DNA from 4 places in the Yersinia sp. SCPM-O-B-9106 (C-191) genome. Region 1 is predicted to be linked to each of the others. Evidence: predicted binding sites of a transcription regulator. Region 1 holds the regulator's gene; each other region holds the start of a gene.

Region 1 (5,758 bases):
CACGCTGCCCAGACCACCAAAGGTGTGCTGAACATAGGCATGCAATACCACTGCCCCATTTTGGGCATCGGGTACCAAAGCACCGCTACTTGAACCCAGCTTAAACAAGCTCAGGTAGACCAACGTCAACCCGACACCGGCAATCAAACCCGCCCAAATGGTATAGCGCGTCAGCAATCCAGCAGAAACCACACCGCGTGACCGGGCAGCATTGACGATGACGATACCGAACACCAACGCGCCCAAGGTATCCATAGTCAGATAGCCATTAACGAAACCAGAAGAGAAAGCAGCATTCTGATAAGCATCAGTAGCGGGAATCAATGGGCCGGCGGGCCAAATCAAAGCTGCAATACCCAAAATAGCCAGCGCTAAAATTTTCAGTGGGGCCAGAATATGCCCGACCGTATCGAGCAAACGCCCCGGATACAAAGAAATCCCAATAACCAATGCGAAGTAAACCACACTGTAAATAAACAGCGGCAACGGGCCATCACCGGTTAAAGGCGCGATACCCACTTCGAAGGAAACAGTGGCAGTACGCGGAGTAGCAAACAGAGGGCCAACGGCCAGATAGCAGACGGTCGCCAGCACCAAACCAGCACCGCGGCCAATGGGAGAACTCAGAGCATCAATCCCTCCGCCCACTCGAGCCAGCGCGATGACGGTAATGACCGGCAATCCAACCGCGGTAATCAAGAAGCCCAGAGCGGCCCACCACACATGTTCACCCGACTGTAAACCGACCATCGGCGGGAAGATGATGTTGCCAGCTCCAACAAATAAGGCAAAGGTCATAAAACCTAATGCAATAATATCTTTAGATGATAAACGATGACTCATAGTGATGTGCGTTGCCTAGTTAAATGATCAAAAGAAAAAGTCCTTGAGTTGTGGTCTTTCCTACGTGATCGAAACGACACAAAGCTCTGATAAACGCAAACTCCGGCGGTTAATAAGCAATCTATTTCGTCAGTATGCAGTGTTTTTGGAGTTATTTGCAGGTGGAATAGGCCAACAACGGCGGTAAGTAGACCGTTTATAGCGGAGAAAGGCAAGTCAGGATCACAAAAGCAGAGTCTTCATCTATACAATTTATACAAACTAGTTAATCGTGCCAGATTTATAGAAATACACACCATATGATTTGTATCATTTATATCCAACCGTTAACAATTTATGGCCGATACACTCAAACAAACCCAGCTAATTTAATCGGCGAAACCCAGATCTTTTCGAGTGTGATTCAGGACATCTGGCGGCAAGGGTAAATAACCGTCATGGGTCACGCGCTTTTGCCCCTCTGGCGATAAAACGCGCTCAAGAAAGGCGGCAGTCAGCGGTTCTAGCGGCTGGCCCGGTACTTTATTGATATAAATATACAGATAGCGCGACAAGGGATAGCGGCCAGCTTTGACATTCTCGGCCGTCGGCATCACATAATCCTGACCATCCGCCGACAGTAACAGGGGTTTAACACCGCTGTTGCGAAAACCAATACTGGCATAACCCATTCCATTTAATGAACCGGCGACAGCTTGCACTACAGAAGCAGAACCAGGCAATTCATTGATATTGTTCGTAAAATCACCATCGCAAAGCACTCGCTGCTTGAAGAAACCATAGGTTCCTGAAGCTGAATTTCGGCTATAGCGCTGTAAAGTGCGCTCCGCCCACGGCCCTTTCAGGCCCAGTTCACCAAAGCGCTGGATCGGATGAGATTCTCCACAAAGGCGATTTTGCGAAAAAACAGCATCAAGCTGAGATAAAGTGATTTTACTCAGTGGATTATCCTGATGGACAAAAACCACTAAGGCATCCACTGCCACAGGGACAGCAAGCGGCGGATAGCCATAACGCTGGGTGAATGCGGCGATTTCAGCCGCTTTCATTGGGCGGCTCATCGGGCCGAGTTGAGTCGCCCCAGCCGCCAATGCTGCAGGAGCAGTAGAAGAACCTGCCGCCTGTATTTGCAAATTAACGCCGGGATAATGATGATTAAAATCATCTGCCCATAAAGACATCAAGTTCGCTAAGGTGTCTGAGCCGACACTGGAAAGATTGCCGGATAGGGTATGTGGTTTTGGCGATTGAATCTCTGTAGCAGGTGAAACCGCTACAGATTGTGCTAAAACGCCGTAGCTAAACCCGAACAGGGCATGCAACAGCGCCAGTTTTCCCCATCTCATCAGCTTGATGTCCATGCAGTCTTAGGATTTGACTGCATTCTCGGTTAAAACCGTCGGAACAATCAATCGATTCGGCAAGGTAAAAATAAATCTCGTCCCCAAACCGACTTCACTCATGACATCCAAACGTGCGTCATGGTGGCTCAGAGCATGCTTCACAATTGCCAGCCCTAATCCACTGCCCCCGGTTTGCCGAGAGCGGGCCTTATCCACCCGATAGAAGCGCTCAGTGAGGCGCGGCACATGCTCAGGGCTAATTCCCGGCCCATTGTCACTCACCTGAAATTGTGCGCCTTGCGCAGTTTTCTGCCAACACACTTCAATTTTAGTGCCATCAGGCGTGTGATTGACGGCGTTATAAACCAGATTAGACACCGCGCTGCGCAGTTGGTCTTCGTTACCAAATACTTTCAGTTGATCATTAACCCGGAAAGTAATTTCATGACGCCCACCACTCAGCGCTTGCACTTCATGCTGTAATATCTTCAGCATTCGTGGAATATCAACCTGCTCATTCAGATCTACATTAGGAGCGGCTTCAATGCGCGACAACGTCAATAATTGTTTGACCAACCCATCCATTCTCTTGGTCTGTTCCTGCATCGTTCCCAATGCTTTATCCCGCAATGGCCCCGCCAATTCTTGGTCGTGCATCATTTCCAGATACCCCTGTAACACCGTCAGGGGGGTGCGCAGTTCGTGGCTGACATTAGCAAAGAAATTACGCCGCGCCCCTTCTAACTGACGCATTTGGGTAACATCACGGGCCACCATCAATAATTGCCCTTCTGAATAAGGCATCACCCGGAACTCAACGTAATAGCCATTATTGAGTTGCAAGGTGAGTGGGCGGGAAAATTCTTGCTGTTGTAAATACTGGCTGAATTCGGGATAACGCAGCAAGTTGAGAATATGCTGACCATTATCCTCCGGCCAGCGGAACCCCAGTAATTGCTGAGCCAGACCGTTACACCAGAAAATATTGCCGTCAATGGTGGTCATCACCACAGCATCGGGTAAAGATTCAGCGCCACTGCGGAACCGTTTGATAAGTAAGGCTAATTCACGCCGACGCCGCCGATTTCGCAGTTGCATCTGATATAAGCCATAAAATAAAGGTTCCCAACTCCAACGCCCTGAAGGCGGAGTCATGCTGCGGTCTAACCACAGCCAGTGAGATAATTTGAGTTGGTTATAGAAATTCCAGACCAGCGCCGCAACCACTGAGACGAGTAATAGCCAAGGAAGATACCCGATAAAGGCACCTAGCAGTAATGCGGGCAAACAAAAAAGAGCCAGCTCTAAAGCCAGCGTTTTCCATGATAAACGTTCTAACACAACGAATTCTCCGGCACTGAAAACTCAGTAGCGCGTTGAGAAGCGGTACCCGGTTCCCCGGACAGTTTGTACCATTTTGTCATGGCCATCAGTTTCAAGCGCCTTGCGTAGCCGACGAATATGCACGTCAACGGTGCGATCTTCTACATAAACGTTAGTGCCCCAGACATAATTAAGCAACTGTTCACGGCTATAAACTCGCTCTGGATGGGTCATAAAGAAATGCAATAATTTAAACTCGGTCGGCCCCATATCCAGTGCTTGCTCATTGGCCATAACCCGATGTGAAGAGGGGTCAAGACTCAGTCCTTGCATTTCAATCACTTCTTCCACCGCCATTGGCGATATCCGGCGCATGACTGCTTTAATCCGCGCCACCAGCTCTTTGGGTGAAAAAGGCTTGGTAATATAATCATCAGCGCCCACTTCTAAACCGCGAACTCTGTCTTCTTCTTCACCACGGGCGGTCAGCATCATCACGGGAATATCTCGGGTCAATGCTTCGCGTTTCATATGCTTAATAAACTGAATCCCCGACCCCCCTGGTAACATCCAATCCAGCAACACTAAATCAGGGTAAGGCTCAGATAATCGAGTTACTGCGCTGTCATAATCCTCGGCTTCTAACGGTTGGTAGCCATTTTGCTCCAACACAAAGCACACCATCTCACGGATTGGAGCTTCATCCTCCACTACCAGTATGCGTCTTGCCATCATCAACCCTGCCAGTAAGTTAGTGGTCACTATTTGATTTCGGGAGCCATTATGCGTCAGTTTTGTGACATTTTTATGAAAAACATCGCGCTCTTGCAAGCAATAAGCATAGTGATAAATTTTATGATAATTGCAAAATGCAGCACTCAAGTTTGCGAAGCGTCTCGGAGATTTCATTCACACTGTTTTTTTAGCCGCGACATCCGGCGGGCAGTGTTTATAATCAGCGCCAATATCTTTGGAAAACAACCTGCCCTAGCGGGAGATTTATGCGCATTATTCATACCTCTGATTGGCATTTAGGCCAGCATTTCTTCACCAAAAGCCGTGCGGCTGAACATCAAGCATTTCTGCACTGGCTCATTGAACAGATCAAAGAAAATCAGGTAGATGCGCTGATTATAGCCGGTGATATCTTTGATACTGGCTCCCCACCCAGCTATGCCCGAGAGCTGTATAATCGCTTCGTGGTCGAGCTTCAATCAACAAATTGCCAGTTAATTGTTTTGGGGGGGAATCATGATTCAGTCTCAACGCTGAATGAATCTCGGGGTTTGCTTTCTTATCTGAATACCACGGTCATATCCTGCGCCAGCAGTGATTTAGCCCAGCAAGTTATTATTTTGAAAAACCGTCAGGAGCAACCTGCGGCCATACTGTGCGCCATCCCCTTTTTGCGCCCACGCGATTTAGTCACCAGTCAGGCTGGCGAATCCGGCGGACAAAAGCAACTGGCATTACAAGAAGCCATTGCGGCCCACTATCAAGCGCTCTATCAGCGGGCCGTTGAGTTGCGCGCTGAGCTTGGCCTGCCCTTACCTATTATTGCCACTGGGCATTTAACCACGGTGGGGGTTACCACCACAGACTCGGTTCGAGATATTTACATCGGCACATTAGACGCTTTCCCAGCCCAAGCTTTCCCCCCGGCGGATTATATTGCTCTGGGCCATATTCACCGTGCTCAGCAAGTCGCTAAAACCGAGCATATTCGCTACAGCGGCTCGCCAATTGCCTTGAGTTTTGATGAATTGAGCAAAGAGAAAAGTGTTTATTTGGTGGAGTTTGCCCAGCAAGCATTAGCATCAGTGACCCCGCTATTCATCCCACAATTTCAGCCGATGCAGTTAATCAAAGGCGATTTAACACAAATAGAGCAACAGCTGGCTGCATTTTCTGGCCATCAGGGGTTACCGGTATGGCTGGATATTGAAGTCGCCACAAAAGACTATCTCACTGATATTCAAAGGCGAATTCAAGCACTAGCCGCAGAACTTCCGGTGGAAGTGGTATTATTGCGCCGCAGTAAAGAACTGCGTCATAACAGCATTGAGCGGCAGGAAAAGGAAACACTCAATGAGTTGAGTGTCACTGATGTATTTGAACGCCGGCTGGCGCTGGAGGCGGATTTAGCCGAACCTCGTCAGGAACGCATGCGCCAAATGTTCAATCAGGTGGTTGAGGATATATCGCAAGGTAAAGATGCCGCAGAGGAGCAACCAGCATGAGAATTTTGA
Region 2 (5,758 bases), 1.7 Mb from region 1:
GCGGCATGCTATTGGTGCCCATTTTGTTGATCATCACAAATGTATCTTTGCCATACACTTCTGCAATATCAAAAATATCGCGATGCATATATTCGCCAGCAACGGGTAAATGTTTGAAGTCACGTAAAATAGCACGCCGTAACTCAGTTAAGACCTGAGTCTGATTGGTACCGATATAGAAAACTTGCTGCTGTTTGTCACTGGGGAATGTATCTAACCGAACAGCAAATACAGCTAATTTACCTGCGCATCCAGAGGCCTCAAAGAGACGCCGTGGATCGGCATTAAAACGTGACGGTGTTGACGCATCAATATCTCTCACTCGCGTCGCATATTCATGATCGGATGCTTGTTGGGTCCCCTGATCAATATCACTGACAGGGTAATTGCCTCGCTCCAAGCATTGTAAAATCTCTTCTGGTGTATCGCCTAAATAAATTCCTAAGTGGTTAATTAATTGCAATTCACCTTGTGCATCAATTTGTGCGAATAGCGCCATTTCCGTGTATGCAGGGCCTCTTTGAACCAATGAACCACCTGAATTATTGCAAATACCTCCGATGACGGAAGCACCAATACAGGAAGATCCAATGACAGAATGAGGCTCTCTATCATAAGGTTTTAAGCGTTTTTCTAATTGATTCAATGTACTACCAGGAAAACCAATGACTTGTTTACCATCATTGAGTAGCTGAATTTGATTAAGGCGCAATGTATTTAATATAACAATGGGGCGGTCGTAATCATCACCACTAGGGGTCGACCCCTCAGTCAGCCCTGTATTAGCCGCTTGCATTATAACGATAGTATCGGCTGCAACACAGGCTTGCAGCAACTGCCATTGCTGTAACAATGTAGAGGGGAACACAACCGCGAGGGCAGAACCTGCCCCTGACCTAAAGCCTGAACGATAGCGTTCAGTTTGTCGCTCGCCAGTCAATAAGTAGCGCGCGCCTACGATATGTTGTAATTGAGTCAGTAAGGTTTGCGTTTTTTCATCATAAGAGTGATTCATTCGTGCGGCTCCCTGTAATGACATTTACTTTTTATAGCGTTGGACCTCACACCCGCGTTCAGTCCGATATGAAACAGCTATTTTGGTGCAATGAAGTAAACATGAGGGGCGGAATGCTTTCCTGATAAAACGTGTACTTTGCGAGTTTGCTCACATTTTTTTTGCTTAAAAAGCATTCAGTATTCACATTACTGTGTTTTAAATATTACTAACTCTGATGATTAATTGAGAGGGCAAGACAGAGGATAGTGATGGATTCGCCCTTTAATATCTTGATAAGAGTTTTGATCATTACGCGATGAGGTATAGGATCGGATACAAGAACTACGCTGATTAATAAGGTATTTTATGAGTGAGCATTTTGTGGGTAAATATGAAGTTGAGTTGAAGTTTCAAGTATCGAACCTCACTCAATTACATGAACAGTTAGCAATGCATAAAGCAGTGCCATTTACTGTCAATAATCATGAAAAAGATATCTATCTGGAAGCTAATGGTGGCGATTTAGCGGCTAAACAGATCAGTATGCTTTTACGCGAAATGAATCCATCAGGCATTCGTTTATGGATAGTCAAGGGGCCGGGTACGGAACGCTGTGAAGCGAGCAATATTGAAGATATCGATAAAGTGAAGAGCATGTTGTCAACGCTAGGGTATCAACCCGCGTTTACACTAGAAAAACAACGTAGCATCTATTTTATTGGGAAGTTCCACGTTACGGTTGATAGTTTGGCGGAGTTAGGTAATTTTGCTGAAATAGCCATCATGACTGATGATTTTGCTGCCCTTGATAATCTTAAGGCAGAATGCCGAGAGTTAGCTAACGGATTGGGATTATTAGTAGAACAACAAGAAAACCGTTCATACCGGCAATTGCTCGGTTTCTAACTATTGTATGATTTGTCATTATAAAGTCTTGGCCGCTCTGCGTATCACGGCCAAATAGGTTTATTTCTTCATCAAAGACTTCAAATTGGCGAATGGATTATGGGTGGCAACACCCTGATCATTCTGCGCATCATCCCCGGCAATCACCGTCGAGCCATACAGGTCTGCTTCTGTATATTTAGAGTGTTCATGGTCATGACAAAAAAGACATAGCATCTCCCAATTGCTGCCATCTTCTGGGTTATTACTATGGTCATGGTCAATATGGTGAACTGTTAGTTCTCGCAGGTTGGAATAAACAAATTCTCGTGAGCATTTACCGCAAACCCACGGAAAAATCTTTAATGCTTTCTCCCTATACCCACTTTCTAGACGCGCGTAGTTCTTCGGTATATATGCCATATCAGCCTTCAATTCTACGAGAAACAATGTTTGCATTTTAGCGTGAAAACAGACGGTAGACTATCAACTATTGGCTATTAATCTTTAGGCCATACTTCCTCATTAGAGTCTGCTTCTGTAGGAACATATTGAATCAGTTATAAAAATATATGTCTAGATACTCATGTTGATACTGATAATTTTTGAGACTTTTGCTGATGATTTAAAGGGATAAGTCGTTTTACACTATCACTGAGTTTTTATGATCACCTTTTTATATTATTCAGTATAGAGTTATTGGCATAAGATTATGTGTACTCCCGCTAATAGACTTATTTTACGGCATGCAATACAGCGTGTTTAGCCTGAAATCCTTTGCCGATAGAGTTGAGGCGATATGAAAGAATCTGAGGTACTGGCCGAAGTCAGTAATGAAAACCAGACATTAGTAGCTGTGGTGCAACAAGACCAACGGGTTGTCTACTTCTATATTTATCCGCAAGAAGCATTTGAAGAACGTTTCCCCGTCCGCGCTTGCTGGGTGAGAAATTTGGTCGCAGCTCCAATATCGGCTGATAATACCGCCCTTGAACAAGGACTAGCTCCGCGTTTGGCGGCAGAGTTTTGCCGTAATGTAGCTGGCGAGGCTGAACTTGATGCACAGTTTATTTCGATTATCTGGTCAGAAAGTGATGATGGCGCAGCATTATGGTATCAGGGGCAATTACTGGCGATTATTCCCGGGTGGAGCTTATATATTGATCACTCTGTTTGTTATTCTGCCAGTTGCATTAAAGACAATCCGCTAACATTACCTTTGGGGTCTGCTTCTACTAACCCCCAATATACTCATGCACAAAATACTCGCCAATTTTGGCGGGTTTGGCAGCAGGAGGAAGGGAATCCATGGCCTGCATTGCAGGCTGAGTATATTCAGTGCTATGAACAACACTTTGGTCCATCGGTTAAATATTATGCCATCGATCAAGGTAAGTGGCCGCCTATGGCTATCTCACAGCACGAAAAAGAGGGAATATATTACTTTCTGACGTTGGGGGTTAGTATTCGTCCCCAACCATGGGTCGAAATATTATTTAATGACGATGCTGCTAAATATCGGCGTTTCGAAATGGCTATAGCGATTGATAGCCAATTTGTTAATGAGGACAATGCTATCCATATGGCTAGTGCGTTGGCAGGTTTTGCTCATGTACCTTGGAGTAAAATAACTTGGCTGGGGGAGGGGCATACATTGGAATCAGAAGTCGCCCCTCAAGGGTATGAGGGTTATGTCTTGTCATCAAAGCTTTATGCTAATGCAGACAGCCTAATATTGCCTCTCCAGCAAGATGACCCGGTTAATATATATTGGGCCAGCCCCATTTTTGCCAGCGAAAGAGAATTTGCCCATAGTGTGCCGAATGGCGGGTATGATTTACTGAAAAAGCTACAGCAACAGGGGGTTAATCATATTTTTTCACCCCGTGAGTCCATTATTTAATTTCAACTGGACATGACAGATCTGATTTGCAGATTTTGTTATTTGGGTCTTAACTTAACTATGACGATAGTGGTTTAAGGCCGTAATGTTAAGTTTGTAATAAGTGAGATAGGCAAGCCAGCTATCAGTGAAAATTAATTTTATGGAGGTGTTTATGGGCATACTATCTTGGATTATTTTTGGTCTTATCGCTGGGATTTTAGCTAAATGGATTATGCCAGGAGAGGATGGCGGTGGTTTTATTATGACTATAATCCTTGGTGTGGTAGGTGCGTTAGTTGGTGGCTATATTAGTACTTTCTTTGGGATGGGTAAGGTTGATGGATTTAACCTTGGTAGCTTTGTGGTGGCGGTTATTGGCTCACTGGTTGTGCTGCTTGTCTATCGAAAGTTAAGAAGTTAGCAACTTTTCAGGTGTTTATTATAGTGATTTTAAATAATTATTTTTTGACTAAATAAGCATTAAACAAGAAAATGCTCGCTCATCAAGAATATAAGAAAGGTGGCTAAATTTTGTCACCTTTCTCTCATAAAAATATCATCAATATGTAATAGAAATATTCGTTAATGGCACATGACTAAAGGCAATATGAGAAATATGACATGGGCCAGGCATTATGCAAACTCACTATGGCTGATTACCCAGCTGCGGTGTCAGAACCGCGTAAAAAGGTACTTGCTGTTAAAGGTTTGGTTAAGGCGTATAAGTCACAACACCGAGTTCTGGATGATATTAATTTTGAGCTTCATGCGGGTGAATTCGTCGCAATAATTGGTCGTTCTGGTGCTGGTAAATCTACGTTACTACATGTTTTAAATGGCACTATTCCCAGTAGTGCTGGTGAAATTATTAATTACCATGATAATAACGAAACACAAAATATAGCCGCCCTGACGACAAAGCAGATGCGTAAATGGCGAGCTAAATGTGGTATGATTTTTCAGGATTTCTGTTTGGTTCCTCGCCTTGATGTTATAACTAACGTTTTATTAGGTCGCCTCAGTTACACCTCCACGCTAAAATCATTTTTTAAGATATTTGCGGACCAGGATCGCGCCAGAGCCATCGAATTATTACAGTGGCTTAATATGCTGCCGCATGCTTTGCAACGCGCAGAAAACCTTTCGGGTGGACAAATGCAGCGTGTTGCTATTTGCCGCGCCATGATGCAAAACCCAAAAATATTATTGGCTGATGAGCCTGTCGCTTCTTTGGACCCTAAGAATACGACTCGTATTATGAATACATTACAGAAAATAAGTGAAAATGATATTGCGGTGGTTGTTAATTTACACTCTGTCGATTTAGTGAAAGATTATTGTACTAGAGTTATTGGTATTGCTCATGGGCGAATTATTTTTGACGGTCATCCCTCTATGCTAAATGACACCATTATTCAGGATATATATAGTGACGAATCACCTGAGCTTTTGCATTAACTCCCACTTATCCCTTTATCAGAATAGGTTATTTTAATGAAGAAAGTACTTTGTCTTACCTCATTAGTGGCAAGTGTAATGATATTTAATGCCACAGCAGCGGATGCACCAAAAGAAATTAATCTGGGTATCCTTGGCGGGCAGAATGCAACACAGCAAATTGGCGATAATATATGTGTTAAGGAATTCTTAGAGAAGGAATTAAATGTTAAAACAAATTTGCATAACGCATCTGATTACTCCGGCGTTATTCAAGGTTTGTTAGGTGGAAAGATTGACCTAGTATTAAGTATGTCTCCTTCCTCTTTTGCTTCTGTTTATATCAAAGATCCTAAAGCTGTTGATATTGTAGGTATTGCTATTGATGATACTGACCAATCTCGCGGCTATCACTCTGTCGTCGTCGTAAAAGCAGATAGCCCTTATCAGAAGATTGAAGACTTAAAGGGTAAAGCATTTGGCTTTGCTGACCCAGATTCAACCTCTGGTTTCTTGATCCCCAATCAGATATTTAAACAGAAATTAGGCGGGAC
Region 3 (5,758 bases), 1.1 Mb from region 1:
ATCGTGTTCATCGACGAAATCGATAAAATCTGTAAACGCGGCCAGACTTCAGGCCCGGATGTGTCCCGTGAAGGGGTACAACGTGACTTGCTGCCATTGGTTGAGGGCTGCACCGTATCAACCAAACACGGCATGGTGAAAACAGACCATATTCTGTTTATTGCCTCCGGCGCATTCCAGGTCTCCAGCCCGTCAGATCTTATCCCGGAATTGCAAGGTCGCTTGCCAATCCGTGTAGAATTACAGGCGCTGACCACCGATGATTTCGAGCGCATCCTGACTGAACCGAGTGCTTCGCTGACTGAGCAATACAAAGCTCTGATGGCTACTGAAGGGGTGACTGTTGAGTTTACCCGTGAAGGTATCCGTAAAATCGCTGAAGCGGCATGGCAGGTTAACGAGCGCACCGAGAATATCGGCGCACGCCGCTTGCATACAGTGCTGGAACGTCTGATGGAAGATATCTCTTATGACGCAAGCGAAAGTAATGGTCAATCCATCACTATTGACGCGGCATATGTGGGTAAACATCTGGATGAGCTGGTAGCGGATGAAGATTTGAGTCGTTTTATCCTATAATTCGCTTTATAAGCCGTTGCTGGATAAAATGGTTCGCCAAATTAATATTGAGTGGGAGGCGATGCCTCCCACTCTTATTTTTATTAACTCGCCGATATGGGCGGACCAGACTCCTATAAAATGAAGCAGAAAATGAGCCTATCACCTAATACCCGCTTAACTAGCACCAGCCAGACCCAGGCTTGGCTGGAAAGCCTGCGGCCAAGAACACTGCCCCTGGCCTTTGCCTCTATCGTTACCGGTTCAGCGCTGGCTGTCTGGCTCGATAGTTTTAAGCCCGCCGTCGCCTTGCTCGCCTTATTAACCGCCGGCCTGTTGCAAATTTTGTCCAATCTCGCCAATGATTACGGCGATGCTATCAAGGGCAGTGATACCGAAGAACGTATCGGGCCATTGCGCGGCATGCAAAAAGGGATGATTACTCGTCAGCAAATGAAAGTCGCGCTTATCATCACTGTTAGTATGACTGTCATTTCAGGTATCGCGCTCATTGCCGTGGCCTGCGAAAAACCCAGCGACATTTTAGGCTTTTTACTGCTTGGGCTGATGGCCATTGTGGCCGCAATCACCTACACCGTGGGTAGTAAACCCTATGGTTATATGGGCTTAGGTGATATTTCAGTATTGGTTTTCTTCGGCTGGCTGAGTGTCGCCGGGACTTACTATCTTCAAGCCGGGCACTTTGACAGTATCGTCATGCTACCCGCCACCGCCTGTGGTTTACTGGCGACAGCCGTTTTAAATATTAATAATTTGCGTGATATCGAAAATGACAAAACCAATGGCAAAAACACACTGGCAGTGCGTTTAGGCCCGGTGGTCGCACGTTATTATCATGCCCTGCTGATCGCCGCCGCCATCTTCTGTCTGGCATTATTCAATATTCTGTATCTGCATAACTGGGCGGGTTGGCTCTTTATTTTGGCGGTTCCCTTACTGGCCAAACACGCGCTATTTGTGCTGCGTGAACCCACCGCCGCGGGGATGCGCCCCATGCTCGAGCATATGGTCAAAGCCGCGTTGTTGACCAATATTCTGTTTGCTATCGGCCTGGTGCTCAGTTAACCCCGCCTGTTTCTTTCTCCGGGCAACAGCCGATAAACCTGTCCGGAGAAATTTAACAATTGATGATTTTGCCAACAGCGGCCAGAAAGGGATATACTTAACATCCCAGCCGCAACCAGACGTTAATCCTATGAAATATGATACTTCCGAACTCTGTGACATCTATCATGAAGAGGTCAATGTGGTAGAACCTCTGTTCTCCAATTTTGGCGGGCGCACTTCATTTGGTGGCAAGATTACTACTGTAAAATGTTTCGAAGATAACGGCTTGTTGTTTGACCTGCTCGAAGAAAATGGTCTTGGCCGTGTTTTAGTCGTCGATGGCGGTGGCTCAGTGCGCCGGGCATTAATCAATGCTGAACTAGCTGATCTGGCTTTGAAAAATGAGTGGGAAGGCATTGTTGTTTACGGTGCTGTCCGTCAGGTTGATGAACTAGCCGAATTGGATATTGGTATCCAGGCGATGGCCGCTATTCCGGTCGGTGCCGCAGATGAGGGTATTGGTGAGAGTGATATCCGCGTTAACTTTGGCGGTGTGACATTCTTCTCCGGTGACCATTTGTACGCAGACAACACCGGGATAATCTTGTCAGAAGAACCTTTGGATATTGAATAATATCTCTCTGGTTTATCAACTAAAAAGGGCGATATCAATATCGCCCTTGTTGCCTTTCGTACTCGAAGAAGCTGCGTAACTAGCGGCTTTCAGCAATATATTGATGATGCTTTAAGCCAACTGGCACTCAGACTTCTTCCATCTTTCCCAACAGAGCACGCAGACGATCCTGCCAAACATGCTGTTCTTGTTTCAATTGCTCATTTTCGCGCACTAGCGCTTCACGGCCACCTGCCGCTTCCTGAACTTCTTGGGACAAGGTGTTATTTTTCTCTTTCAGCTCTTCAATTTCCATCTGTAACAGAGTGATGGTATCAATCGCCTGCTGAACTTTAACTTCCAATTTCTCAAATACTTCAAATGACATTCTTCGGTCCCCTTATGAGTCGCAAGGCGTACATCCTTTGGTCGCAGTCATCATTTCTAACTTCAGTTGCCGCGCAAACCACAGTAACTATCGGCGAATGAAACTGCTGTGAATACTTATCGCGCTATATATCCATCAAACTAGTGTAACAAGCGCTATGTTTTAGGCGTCCCATCGCACAGGCGACGCAATATGATAAAAACAATAGTCTTATAAGGCGATGCCCTTGTAGAGCGATTGTATGTAGCCAGTCTCCCCCTGTCTAGCGCCATACCGGTACAAACCACACTCTGTAGCAATTTCGTGTCAGTAACTATCAGTGAAAACCGAAAAAACATCAGTGAAAGTCGAAAAAGCATCAGCAAAAACCGAAAAATGCCTACCATCCATCTTGCTAAGTTATACACAGCTTTAACAACTGGGGAAGAAAGCACTGGTCTGATCACACTTTCAAAGTCCCTTAACATCTGCGAATAACGCGAAATCGCTCATTTTTATGACACACCACACACATTTTGATTTCGCTATTTCTCGTTTGTGCTCGTTAACGATAAATTTACATCACTCCCTCCGTACTTTGGGGGGCAAAAATAAGAAACACCCTATAAATCTCTGTCTCTAGGACATCTACTATGAGCCAAACCGCTAGTTCGACCTTGAAGGGCCAATGTATCGCTGAGTTTCTCGGTACTGCTCTACTTATCTTTTTTGGTGTGGGCTGTGTCGCTGCATTAAAATTGGCAGGTGCCAGTTTTGGGCAGTGGGAAATTAGTATCATTTGGGGCCTGGGCGTTGCTATGGCCATTTATCTCACAGCAGCAATTTCAGGTGCTCATCTTAATCCAGCAGTGACTATTGCCTTATGGCTATTTGCCTGCTTTGATCGCAGTAAAGTTATTCCCTACATTTTGGCACAGATTGCCGGTGCATTTTGTGCTGCGGCCTTAGTGTTCGGCCTCTACTACAACCTATTCATCGATTTTGAACAGACTCATCAAATAGCACGCGGCAGTGTTGAAAGTCTGAATCTGGCTGGTATTTTCTCTACTTATCCAAATCCACATATTTCTGTTTTCCAAGCTTTCTTGGTTGAAATGGTCATTACCGCTATTTTGATGTGTCTTATCTTGGCATTGACTGACGATGGTAACGGTATTCCACGCGGCCCACTGGCACCGCTGCTGATTGGTATCTTGATTGCCGTTATCGGCGGCTCAATGGGGCCACTGACCGGGTTCGCATTAAACCCGGCACGTGACTTTGGTCCAAAACTATTTGCTTATTTTGCAGGTTGGGGCGAAATCGCCTTCACTGGCGGGCGTGATATTCCTTACTTCTTAGTCCCTATCTTAGGGCCAATCGTCGGCGCATTAGTGGGTGCATTCGGTTATCGTGCTCTGATTGGTCGCCATTTGCCATGCGATGTGTGTGCCATTGAAGATGAAGAAACCACGGTTACGACCACAGAACGCAAAGCGTAAATATTAGATACTGTCACTTAAAAAGTAGGCTAACTATGACAACTGAAAATACTACTCAAAAGAAATACATTGTCGCGCTTGATCAAGGAACCACCAGTTCCAGAGCAGTGGTGTTAGACCACGATGCTAATATCGTGAGTGTTTCTCAGCGTGAATTTACCCAAATCTACCCGAAAGCGGGTTGGGTTGAGCATGACCCAATGGAAATCTGGGCCACGCAAAGCTCCACATTGGTCGAAGTGCTGGCCAAAGCCGGCATCAGTTCTGACGAAATTGCCGGTATCGGTATTACCAACCAACGTGAAACCACCATTGTTTGGGACAAAGCGACCGGTAAGCCGGTGTATAACGCCATTGTTTGGCAATGCCGCCGTACCGCTGAAATCTGCGAGAAACTGAAAAAAGAAGGTCTGGAAGAGTACATCCGCCACAACACTGGGCTGGTGGTTGACCCTTACTTCTCCGGCACCAAAGTGAAATGGATCCTTGATAACGTAGAAGGCGCTCGTGACCGTGCTGAGCGCGGCGAATTGCTGTTTGGTACCGTAGACACTTGGCTGGTGTGGAACATGACACAGGGCCGTGTACACGTAACGGATTACACCAACGCATCACGCACCATGATGTTTAATATTCGCACCAAAGAGTGGGACGAACGCATGCTGAAAGCGCTGAATATCCCGCGCGCCATGCTGCCAGAAGTTCGCCCATCCTCAGAAATTTACGGCCAGACCAACATTGGTGGTAAAGGCGGGACGCGTATTCCTATCGCCGGTATCGCCGGTGACCAACAAGCCGCGCTGTTCGGCCAGCTTTGTGTACAACCGGGCATGGCAAAAAATACTTACGGAACAGGCTGCTTCCTGCTGATGAACACCGGCACAGAAGCCGTTCAATCCAATCATGGACTACTGACCACAATTGCCTGCGGCCCACGCGGCGAAGTTAACTATGCGCTGGAAGGCGCGGTATTCATTGGCGGCGCATCCATCCAATGGCTGCGTGATGAGCTGAAACTGATCAGCGATGCCACCGACTCCGAGTATTTCGCCACCAAAGTGAAAGACAGCAACGGTGTATATGTGGTGCCTGCTTTCACTGGGTTAGGTGCTCCTTATTGGGACCCGTATGCCCGTGGTGCGATCTTCGGCCTGACCCGTGGTGTTAACAGCAACCACATCATCCGCGCAACCCTCGAGTCCATTGCTTATCAAACTCGCGATGTACTGGATGCGATGCAAGCTGATTCTGGTGAACGCCTGAAGTCACTGCGTGTTGATGGCGGTGCAGTCGCAAACAACTTCCTGATGCAATTCCAAGCCGACATTCTGGGCACACGTGTTGAGCGCCCGGCAGTGCGTGAAAGTACAGCGCTGGGTGCCGCATTCCTCGCGGGTCTGGCGACGGGCTTCTGGAATGATTTGGATGAAGTGAAGAGTAAAGCCACCATTGAGCGCGAATTCCGTCCAGGAATCGAAACCACCGAGCGCGATTTCCGCTATAAAGGCTGGAAGAAAGCAGTGGCCCGTGCTCAAGCTTGGGAAGATCACGAAGAATAACGGCCCGCCGGTAAAATAGGGCCTGTTTTAAGCTCTCTATAATGCGCCATCATCCCCCGATGGCGCGTTTTTTATTGTGAAAAATCTCATC
Region 4 (5,758 bases), 910 kb from region 1:
ATAACGGGCCGCAGTGAAATATCCTATTGCAGAATTTCCACCCTCTAAACGCAGATAGCCCCCACCGTGTTTTTCACCAGACATCATGCTAAAGGTGGGCGTGATATTAAAGCCAGAAAACCCTAATGGACGCGATATGTTCGCTTCTGCCGCCCAGTGGCGACTATTATCTTTAAGTAACGAGATATTGGTTTGAACATTTTGTATTTTCATACTGCGGCCAAATTGCGCCAGATGATGAGAATGGTGTTTGCTACGTGTCGTCCCCTGGCCCATGGTCAGGAACCAACCATCATTGGTTTGAGTACCTAAATTGCTGATGGCTTGACTTTCTTGGCTGACGACGCGGCCAGTGTTATCCACTAAGCGAATATCAACATTGTAATAGCCGCCAGGGAGTTGGCTGTAATCAATTTCATTACGGCCAATTTGTGCAGGAATACGACGGATAAGTTGGTTATCACGATAGATTTCATAATCGCCATCTGAGATTGCGTACAGTACCAGACTACCTGCCGAGGGCTTATCGAGGGCTAAATAGCTTTGGCTACCCATGGTCACAAACTGTTCTAGCGCTGGATTAATTAGGGTATGGATACTGCCCGCGCTGTTATCCAGGTTATTTTGCTTACCTGCTCGTAAGTAAAGGGTTTGAAAGTTCTTTTGCAGGTACCAACTGTCAATGCCCATTTGAGTCATCTGCTGGTATTGCGATTGATTTACGAACGGGTAATTTCTCTTCGAACGGGCAGTGTTATAGAACCATTGCACAAAACCATAAGATTGCAGCGGAAGCCCGAGGTAGCCATTCCCGCGGGCAGAGATAGCACGGTAGTTTTTCGCTGTCATGCGCAGGTCAAAAGATTGGTTATGCACCAATCCCCACGTAGTGGTTGGCATCAGGTAGCGGCTGTCATTATTGGTGATGGTGATAACCTGATTTATCTTATCCAGAATGACGTTATATCCAGATACAATATAGTCACAACCATTTTGGCATTGTAAATAGGGGATGTGGAGCAAAATTTGCTCTAATAATATGATTGACTGTTCATCAACATTGTTATCGCGATATTGCTGATGGTCGAAACTTAAAGATTGTTTCTCTTCTGAGAAAACTATTTTTTCTGGCAATATTTTCCCATCAAATATACCCAATAACTTCATCGTGCCATTCTCTTCAACAGCTGAAAACCCAGCAGGGACTAAATGCTCGATGGTTATATTTTTTGCATGTATTGAATTAAATATTGGGAGTAGTAAAGACAATAAAACGATCTGATTGATACTCATGTTTTTTTTCATTGGATTCCATTCCATTATTGGTCGTTTTTATAGAAACAGATCTCCTCAGACGAATATACTTTATGTGTTGATGGTTTCCATTAGACCATGATGATATATATTTAAGTCAAAGGATAAAGCAGTCAGATGGTTAAGCTCCTGACTGCATATATTTATTTAACTGATGTGTGATTAAATATCATCTTCGATAGTAAGTTGAAGCGTCCCTGTATACGTTTCGCCAGATAGGGCTTCTGCGGGTTTTTTTGCTCTTATTGTTAACGCATGGTTTATCTCATTATGAACACCTAATGCGAAACTTGCCCCTGCTCCATTGAGTTGTGTGCGGCCTAACTGCACGACAACATCATTAAATGTTTTTACCGGACCGTCAGCGTCGCCCTCTAGAACGAGTGGGTTTCTGAGCTTGATGTTGACTCTAGCTCCAGTATTACTCGTTATCTTAACATTCTCTGTGTATTCATACGTGCCATCATTGCTAACATGGTCATAGTCCATGGCGATATTATTAAATGGATCACCATTACCTTTTGTCATGCTGATTGAACCATTAATTTCTGCTGTAACCGGTATGTCTTTATCGAATGGTTGCGCATGAGCAATAGTACTGCTGGCCAATATTGCCACAGTCATAATAGATAATAGAGTTTTTTTCATCATAGATACCTGAGTGTCCTTTGTATTAAGCCCCATTCAATATATGAATGGGAGTTATTTCCTTGGTTGCTCTTGTGAGTTATATAACGGAACAATAACGAGGGTGTTAATATAGTCGTGTTAATATAGTGTCACTCACAAGGCGGACAAACATTAACATGTGAGATAGAGGATCATCAATAATGATACAACCAATTTAAGGAAATAAAATAAATATAAGTTGAACGATGAAATAAATACCTAATCGATATTTTTGTTTTTATTTCTTTCATCGGATAACGCCTAATAAAATTATTGTTGTTTTAGTTAAAAAATAATTTTATTAGTGAGTAGTCGCAAGGTTAATCGATAATTGGATTTTTATCCTTACTTTTTGTCATTTTTATGTCATCTGAGAGTTATATTTCTGTCATGAAACGGTGTCATGTTTGCTTTCGAACAAAAACTGATTTATTTCGCTCATTCACCACAGTTTATTGAGATGAGCCAGACGGATTTATTCAGGGGCTAGATATGTTTAATAACACTATTCGTAAAACATCGATTTGTATCGCGCTTACTTTGGCATTCAGTGCTAATGCGATGGCGGTAACTGAAATTCCTTTCTGGCATTCAATGGAGGGGGAGTTAGGGGTTGAAGTTAACTCATTAGCTGATCGCTTTAATCAGTCGCATACCGATTATAAAATTGTACCGGTCTATAAAGGTAACTACGAACAAAGTCTGGCGGCGGGTATTGCTGCTTTCCGCTCAGGGAAAGCCCCCGCAATCTTGCAGGTCTATGAAGTGGGCACCGCAACCATGATGGCGAGTAAGGCTATCAAACCGGTATTCCAGGTATTCAAAGACGCTGATATTAAGTTTGATGAATCCGTTTTCGTCCCAACGGTTGCGGGTTATTACACTGATGCCAAAACCGGGCACTTATTATCTCAGCCGTTTAACAGCTCTACACCCGTGCTGTATTACAACAAAGATGCATTTAAGAAAGCCGGTCTGAATCCAGATCAACCGCCTAAAACATGGCAAGAACTGGCCGAAGACACCGCTAAATTACGTGCCGCAGGAGCAACTTGTGGTTACGCCAGCGGTTGGCAGGGTTGGATTCAAATTGAAAACTTCAGCGCCTGGCATGGTCAGCCAATTGCCAGCCGTAATAATGGTTTTGATGGCACTGATGCCGTATTGGAATTCAACAAACCAGTGCAGGTTAAACATATCCAATTGCTGTCGGATATGAACAAAAAAGGTGATTTTACCTATTTTGGCCGCAAAGATGAATCGACCGCCAAGTTCTATAACGGCGACTGTGCCATTACCACCGCCTCTTCCGGTTCTCTCGCCGATATCCGCCATTACGCCAAATTTAACTACGGCGTGGGTATGATGCCTTACGATGCCGATGAGAAAAACGCACCACAAAACGCCATTATTGGTGGGGCCAGCTTGTGGGTAATGGAGGGTAAAGACAAAGATACCTACAAGGGCGTGGCTGAATTCCTGCAATTCCTGACCCAACCGGAAATTGCCGCCGAATGGCACCAGAAGACAGGCTACTTGCCTATCACCACCGCCGCTTATGAGCTGACGAAGCAGCAGGGTTTCTATGATAAGAATCCAGGTGCCGATGTTGCAACTCGCCAAATGCTGAACAAACCGCCATTGCCATACACCAAGGGCTTGCGTCTGGGCAATATGCCGCAGATTCGCACTGTGGTAGACGAAGAGCTGGAAGGCGTTTGGACGGGTAAGAAAACGCCGCAACAAGCATTAGATACCGCGGTGTCCCGAGGTGATGTGTTGTTGCGCCGCTTCGAGCAAACCAACAAATAAGGTTATTTGACTACTTTACTTGTCAGTTTGGGGTTGGGCAGTGCTCGGTCTCCTCACGTACGATGTGTACGCTCCGGGGCTTGTGCGCTGGCTGCTCCCAAACTGACTGCGCCAGTAACGCCAAATAGTTTGTACTGTATTGAGTCAGGACATGGCGTTTTCGATTGGCGCTCTGGTGCTAATCAATCCACGTCAGATAAACGGTTAATTCTATGTCATCTTCCCGTCCCGGTTTTTCCTGTAGTTGGTTACCTTACCTGTTGGTATTACCGCAACTGGCCATCACCGCTGTTTTCTTTTTGTGGCCAGCGGGCGAAGCGCTGTGGTATTCGGTGCAAATGCTGGACCCATTCGGCCTCTCCAGCCAGTTTGTCGGGCTGAGTAACTTTATTGCGTTGTTTCACGATGAATACTATTTGGCTTCGTTTTATACCACGCTAATTTTCAGCTCGCTGGTGGCGGGCATCGGTCTGGTGGTGTCGCTATTCTTGGCGGCGATGGTGGATTACGTTTTACGTGGCAGCCGCATCTATCAAACTTTAATGATTTTACCTTATGCCGTCGCCCCCGCCGTGGCTGCGGTGTTGTGGATATTTCTATTCAATCCGGGGCTGGGGTTGATAACCCATTTTCTTGCCACGCTGGGCTACAACTGGAATCACGCACAAAATAGTGGTCAGGCGATGTTTCTGGTGGTGTTGGCTTCGGTATGGAAACAAATCAGTTATAACTTCTTATTTTTCCTTGCCGCACTGCAATCGATCCCGCGCTCATTAGTTGAGGCTGCGGCTATTGATGGGGCGGGGCCCGTTCGCCGCTTCTTCAATCTGGTGTTGCCGCTGATTTCGCCGGTGAGTTTCTTCTTGCTGGTGGTGAATTTGGTTTATGCCTTCTTCGATACTTTCCCGGTTATTGATGCCGCGACAGGCGGCGGCCCGGTACAGGCGACCACCACCCTGATTTATAAAATTTACCGCGAAGGCTTTGCCGGGTTGGATTTATCCAGTTCAGCGGCTCAGTCAGTTGTTTTGATGTTGCTGGTGATTGGCCTGACGGTTATCCAGTTCCGCTTTGTTGAGCGTAAGGTGCGTTACCAATGATTGAGAATCGCCGTGGGCTGGATATCTTTTGCCATGTCATGCTGATTATTGGCGTGCTATTGATCTTGTTCCCGCTGTATGTGGCTTTTGTCGCAGCGTCTCTGGATGACACTCAGGTGTTTCAGGTGCCCATGACCCTGATTCCGGGGCCACATTTATGGCAAAACATCAGCCATATTTGGCATACCGGAGTGGGCAATAACAGTGCCCCCTTTGGGCTGATGCTGTTTAACAGCTTTGTGATGGCGTTTGCGATTACCATCGGCAAAATTACGGTATCAATGTTGTCTGCTTATGCCATCGTTTACTTCCGTTTCCCGCTGCGCAATCTGTTTTTCTGGTTGATTTTCCTGACCCTGATGCTGCCGGTGGAAGTGCGAATTTTCCCGACGATTCAAGTCATTGCCAACCTGGACATGCTGGACAGCTACACCGGCCTGACTCTGCCGCTGATGGCGTCCGCTACCGCAACCTTCTTGTTCCGCCAGTTCTTTATGACCTTGCCGGATGAGTTATTGGAAGCCGCGCGCATTGATGGCGCGGGTGCCATGCGCTTTTTCTGGGACATTGTCTTGCCGCTGTCCAAAACCAATTTGGCGGCCCTGTTTGTTATCACTTTTATCTATGGTTGGAACCAATATCTCTGGCCAATCCTGATTACCAGCGATGCTTCTATGGGCACGGCGGTCGCGGGAATAAGAAGCATGATTTCCAGCTCGGGCGCTCCAACCCAGTGGAATCAGGTGATGGCAGCAATGATTTTGACTTTAATTCCACCGGTCGCGGTGGTCCTTCTGATGCAGCGCTGGTTTGTTCGCGGCCTGGTAGACAGTGAGAAGTAACCTGATATGGCATGTTTAAAG

The links. The regulator PhoB, encoded in region 1, activates phosphate uptake and scavenging genes when phosphate is short. The targets are predictions, from matches to a motif close to CTGTCATAAAACTGNCNNAT.
Positions count from the first base shown of each region.
Region 2: the regulator PhoB is predicted to act here: its motif matches at 4,310-4,329, upstream of phnC (phosphonate ABC transporter ATP-binding protein).
Region 3: the regulator PhoB is predicted to act here: its motif matches at 3,111-3,130, upstream of OP863_RS19240 (MIP/aquaporin family protein).
Region 4: the regulator PhoB is predicted to act here: its motif matches at 2,369-2,388, upstream of ugpB (sn-glycerol-3-phosphate ABC transporter substrate-binding protein UgpB).

Region 1 covers NZ_CP110791.1:3,195,637-3,201,394, forward strand. Annotated here, with positions in the region: gene brnQ (branched-chain amino acid transport system II carrier protein) at 1-843, opposite strand, end outside; gene OP863_RS14580 (PstS family phosphate ABC transporter substrate-binding protein) at 1,212-2,189, opposite strand; gene phoR (phosphate regulon sensor histidine kinase PhoR) at 2,211-3,527, opposite strand; gene phoB (phosphate response regulator transcription factor PhoB) at 3,552-4,241, opposite strand; gene sbcD (exonuclease subunit SbcD) at 4,511-5,749, shown strand; gene OP863_RS14600 (AAA family ATPase) at 5,746-5,758, shown strand, end outside.
Region 2 covers NZ_CP110791.1:1,513,592-1,519,349, forward strand. Annotated here, with positions in the region: gene dld (D-lactate dehydrogenase) at 1-1,015, opposite strand, end outside; gene OP863_RS06965 (class IV adenylate cyclase) at 1,364-1,903, shown strand; gene yajD (HNH nuclease YajD) at 1,964-2,305, opposite strand; gene OP863_RS06975 (suppressor of fused domain protein) at 2,682-3,785, shown strand; gene OP863_RS06980 (GlsB/YeaQ/YmgE family stress response membrane protein) at 3,940-4,188, shown strand; gene phnC (phosphonate ABC transporter ATP-binding protein) at 4,389-5,225, shown strand; gene phnD (phosphonate ABC transporter substrate-binding protein) at 5,262-5,758, shown strand, end outside.
Region 3 covers NZ_CP110791.1:4,264,941-4,270,698, forward strand. Annotated here, with positions in the region: gene hslU (HslU--HslV peptidase ATPase subunit) at 1-579, shown strand, start outside; gene OP863_RS19225 (1,4-dihydroxy-2-naphthoate polyprenyltransferase) at 712-1,644, shown strand; gene rraA (ribonuclease E activity regulator RraA) at 1,775-2,260, shown strand; gene zapB (septal ring assembly protein ZapB) at 2,388-2,627, opposite strand; gene OP863_RS19240 (MIP/aquaporin family protein) at 3,260-4,108, shown strand; gene glpK (glycerol kinase GlpK) at 4,144-5,667, shown strand.
Region 4 covers NZ_CP110791.1:4,104,474-4,110,231, reverse strand. Annotated here, with positions in the region: gene OP863_RS18530 (TcfC E-set like domain-containing protein) at 1-1,320, opposite strand, end outside; gene OP863_RS18525 (CS1 type fimbrial major subunit) at 1,477-1,965, opposite strand; gene ugpB (sn-glycerol-3-phosphate ABC transporter substrate-binding protein UgpB) at 2,476-3,795, shown strand; gene ugpA (sn-glycerol-3-phosphate ABC transporter permease UgpA) at 4,008-4,895, shown strand; gene ugpE (sn-glycerol-3-phosphate ABC transporter permease UgpE) at 4,892-5,737, shown strand; gene OP863_RS18505 (sn-glycerol-3-phosphate import ATP-binding protein UgpC) at 5,744-5,758, shown strand, end outside.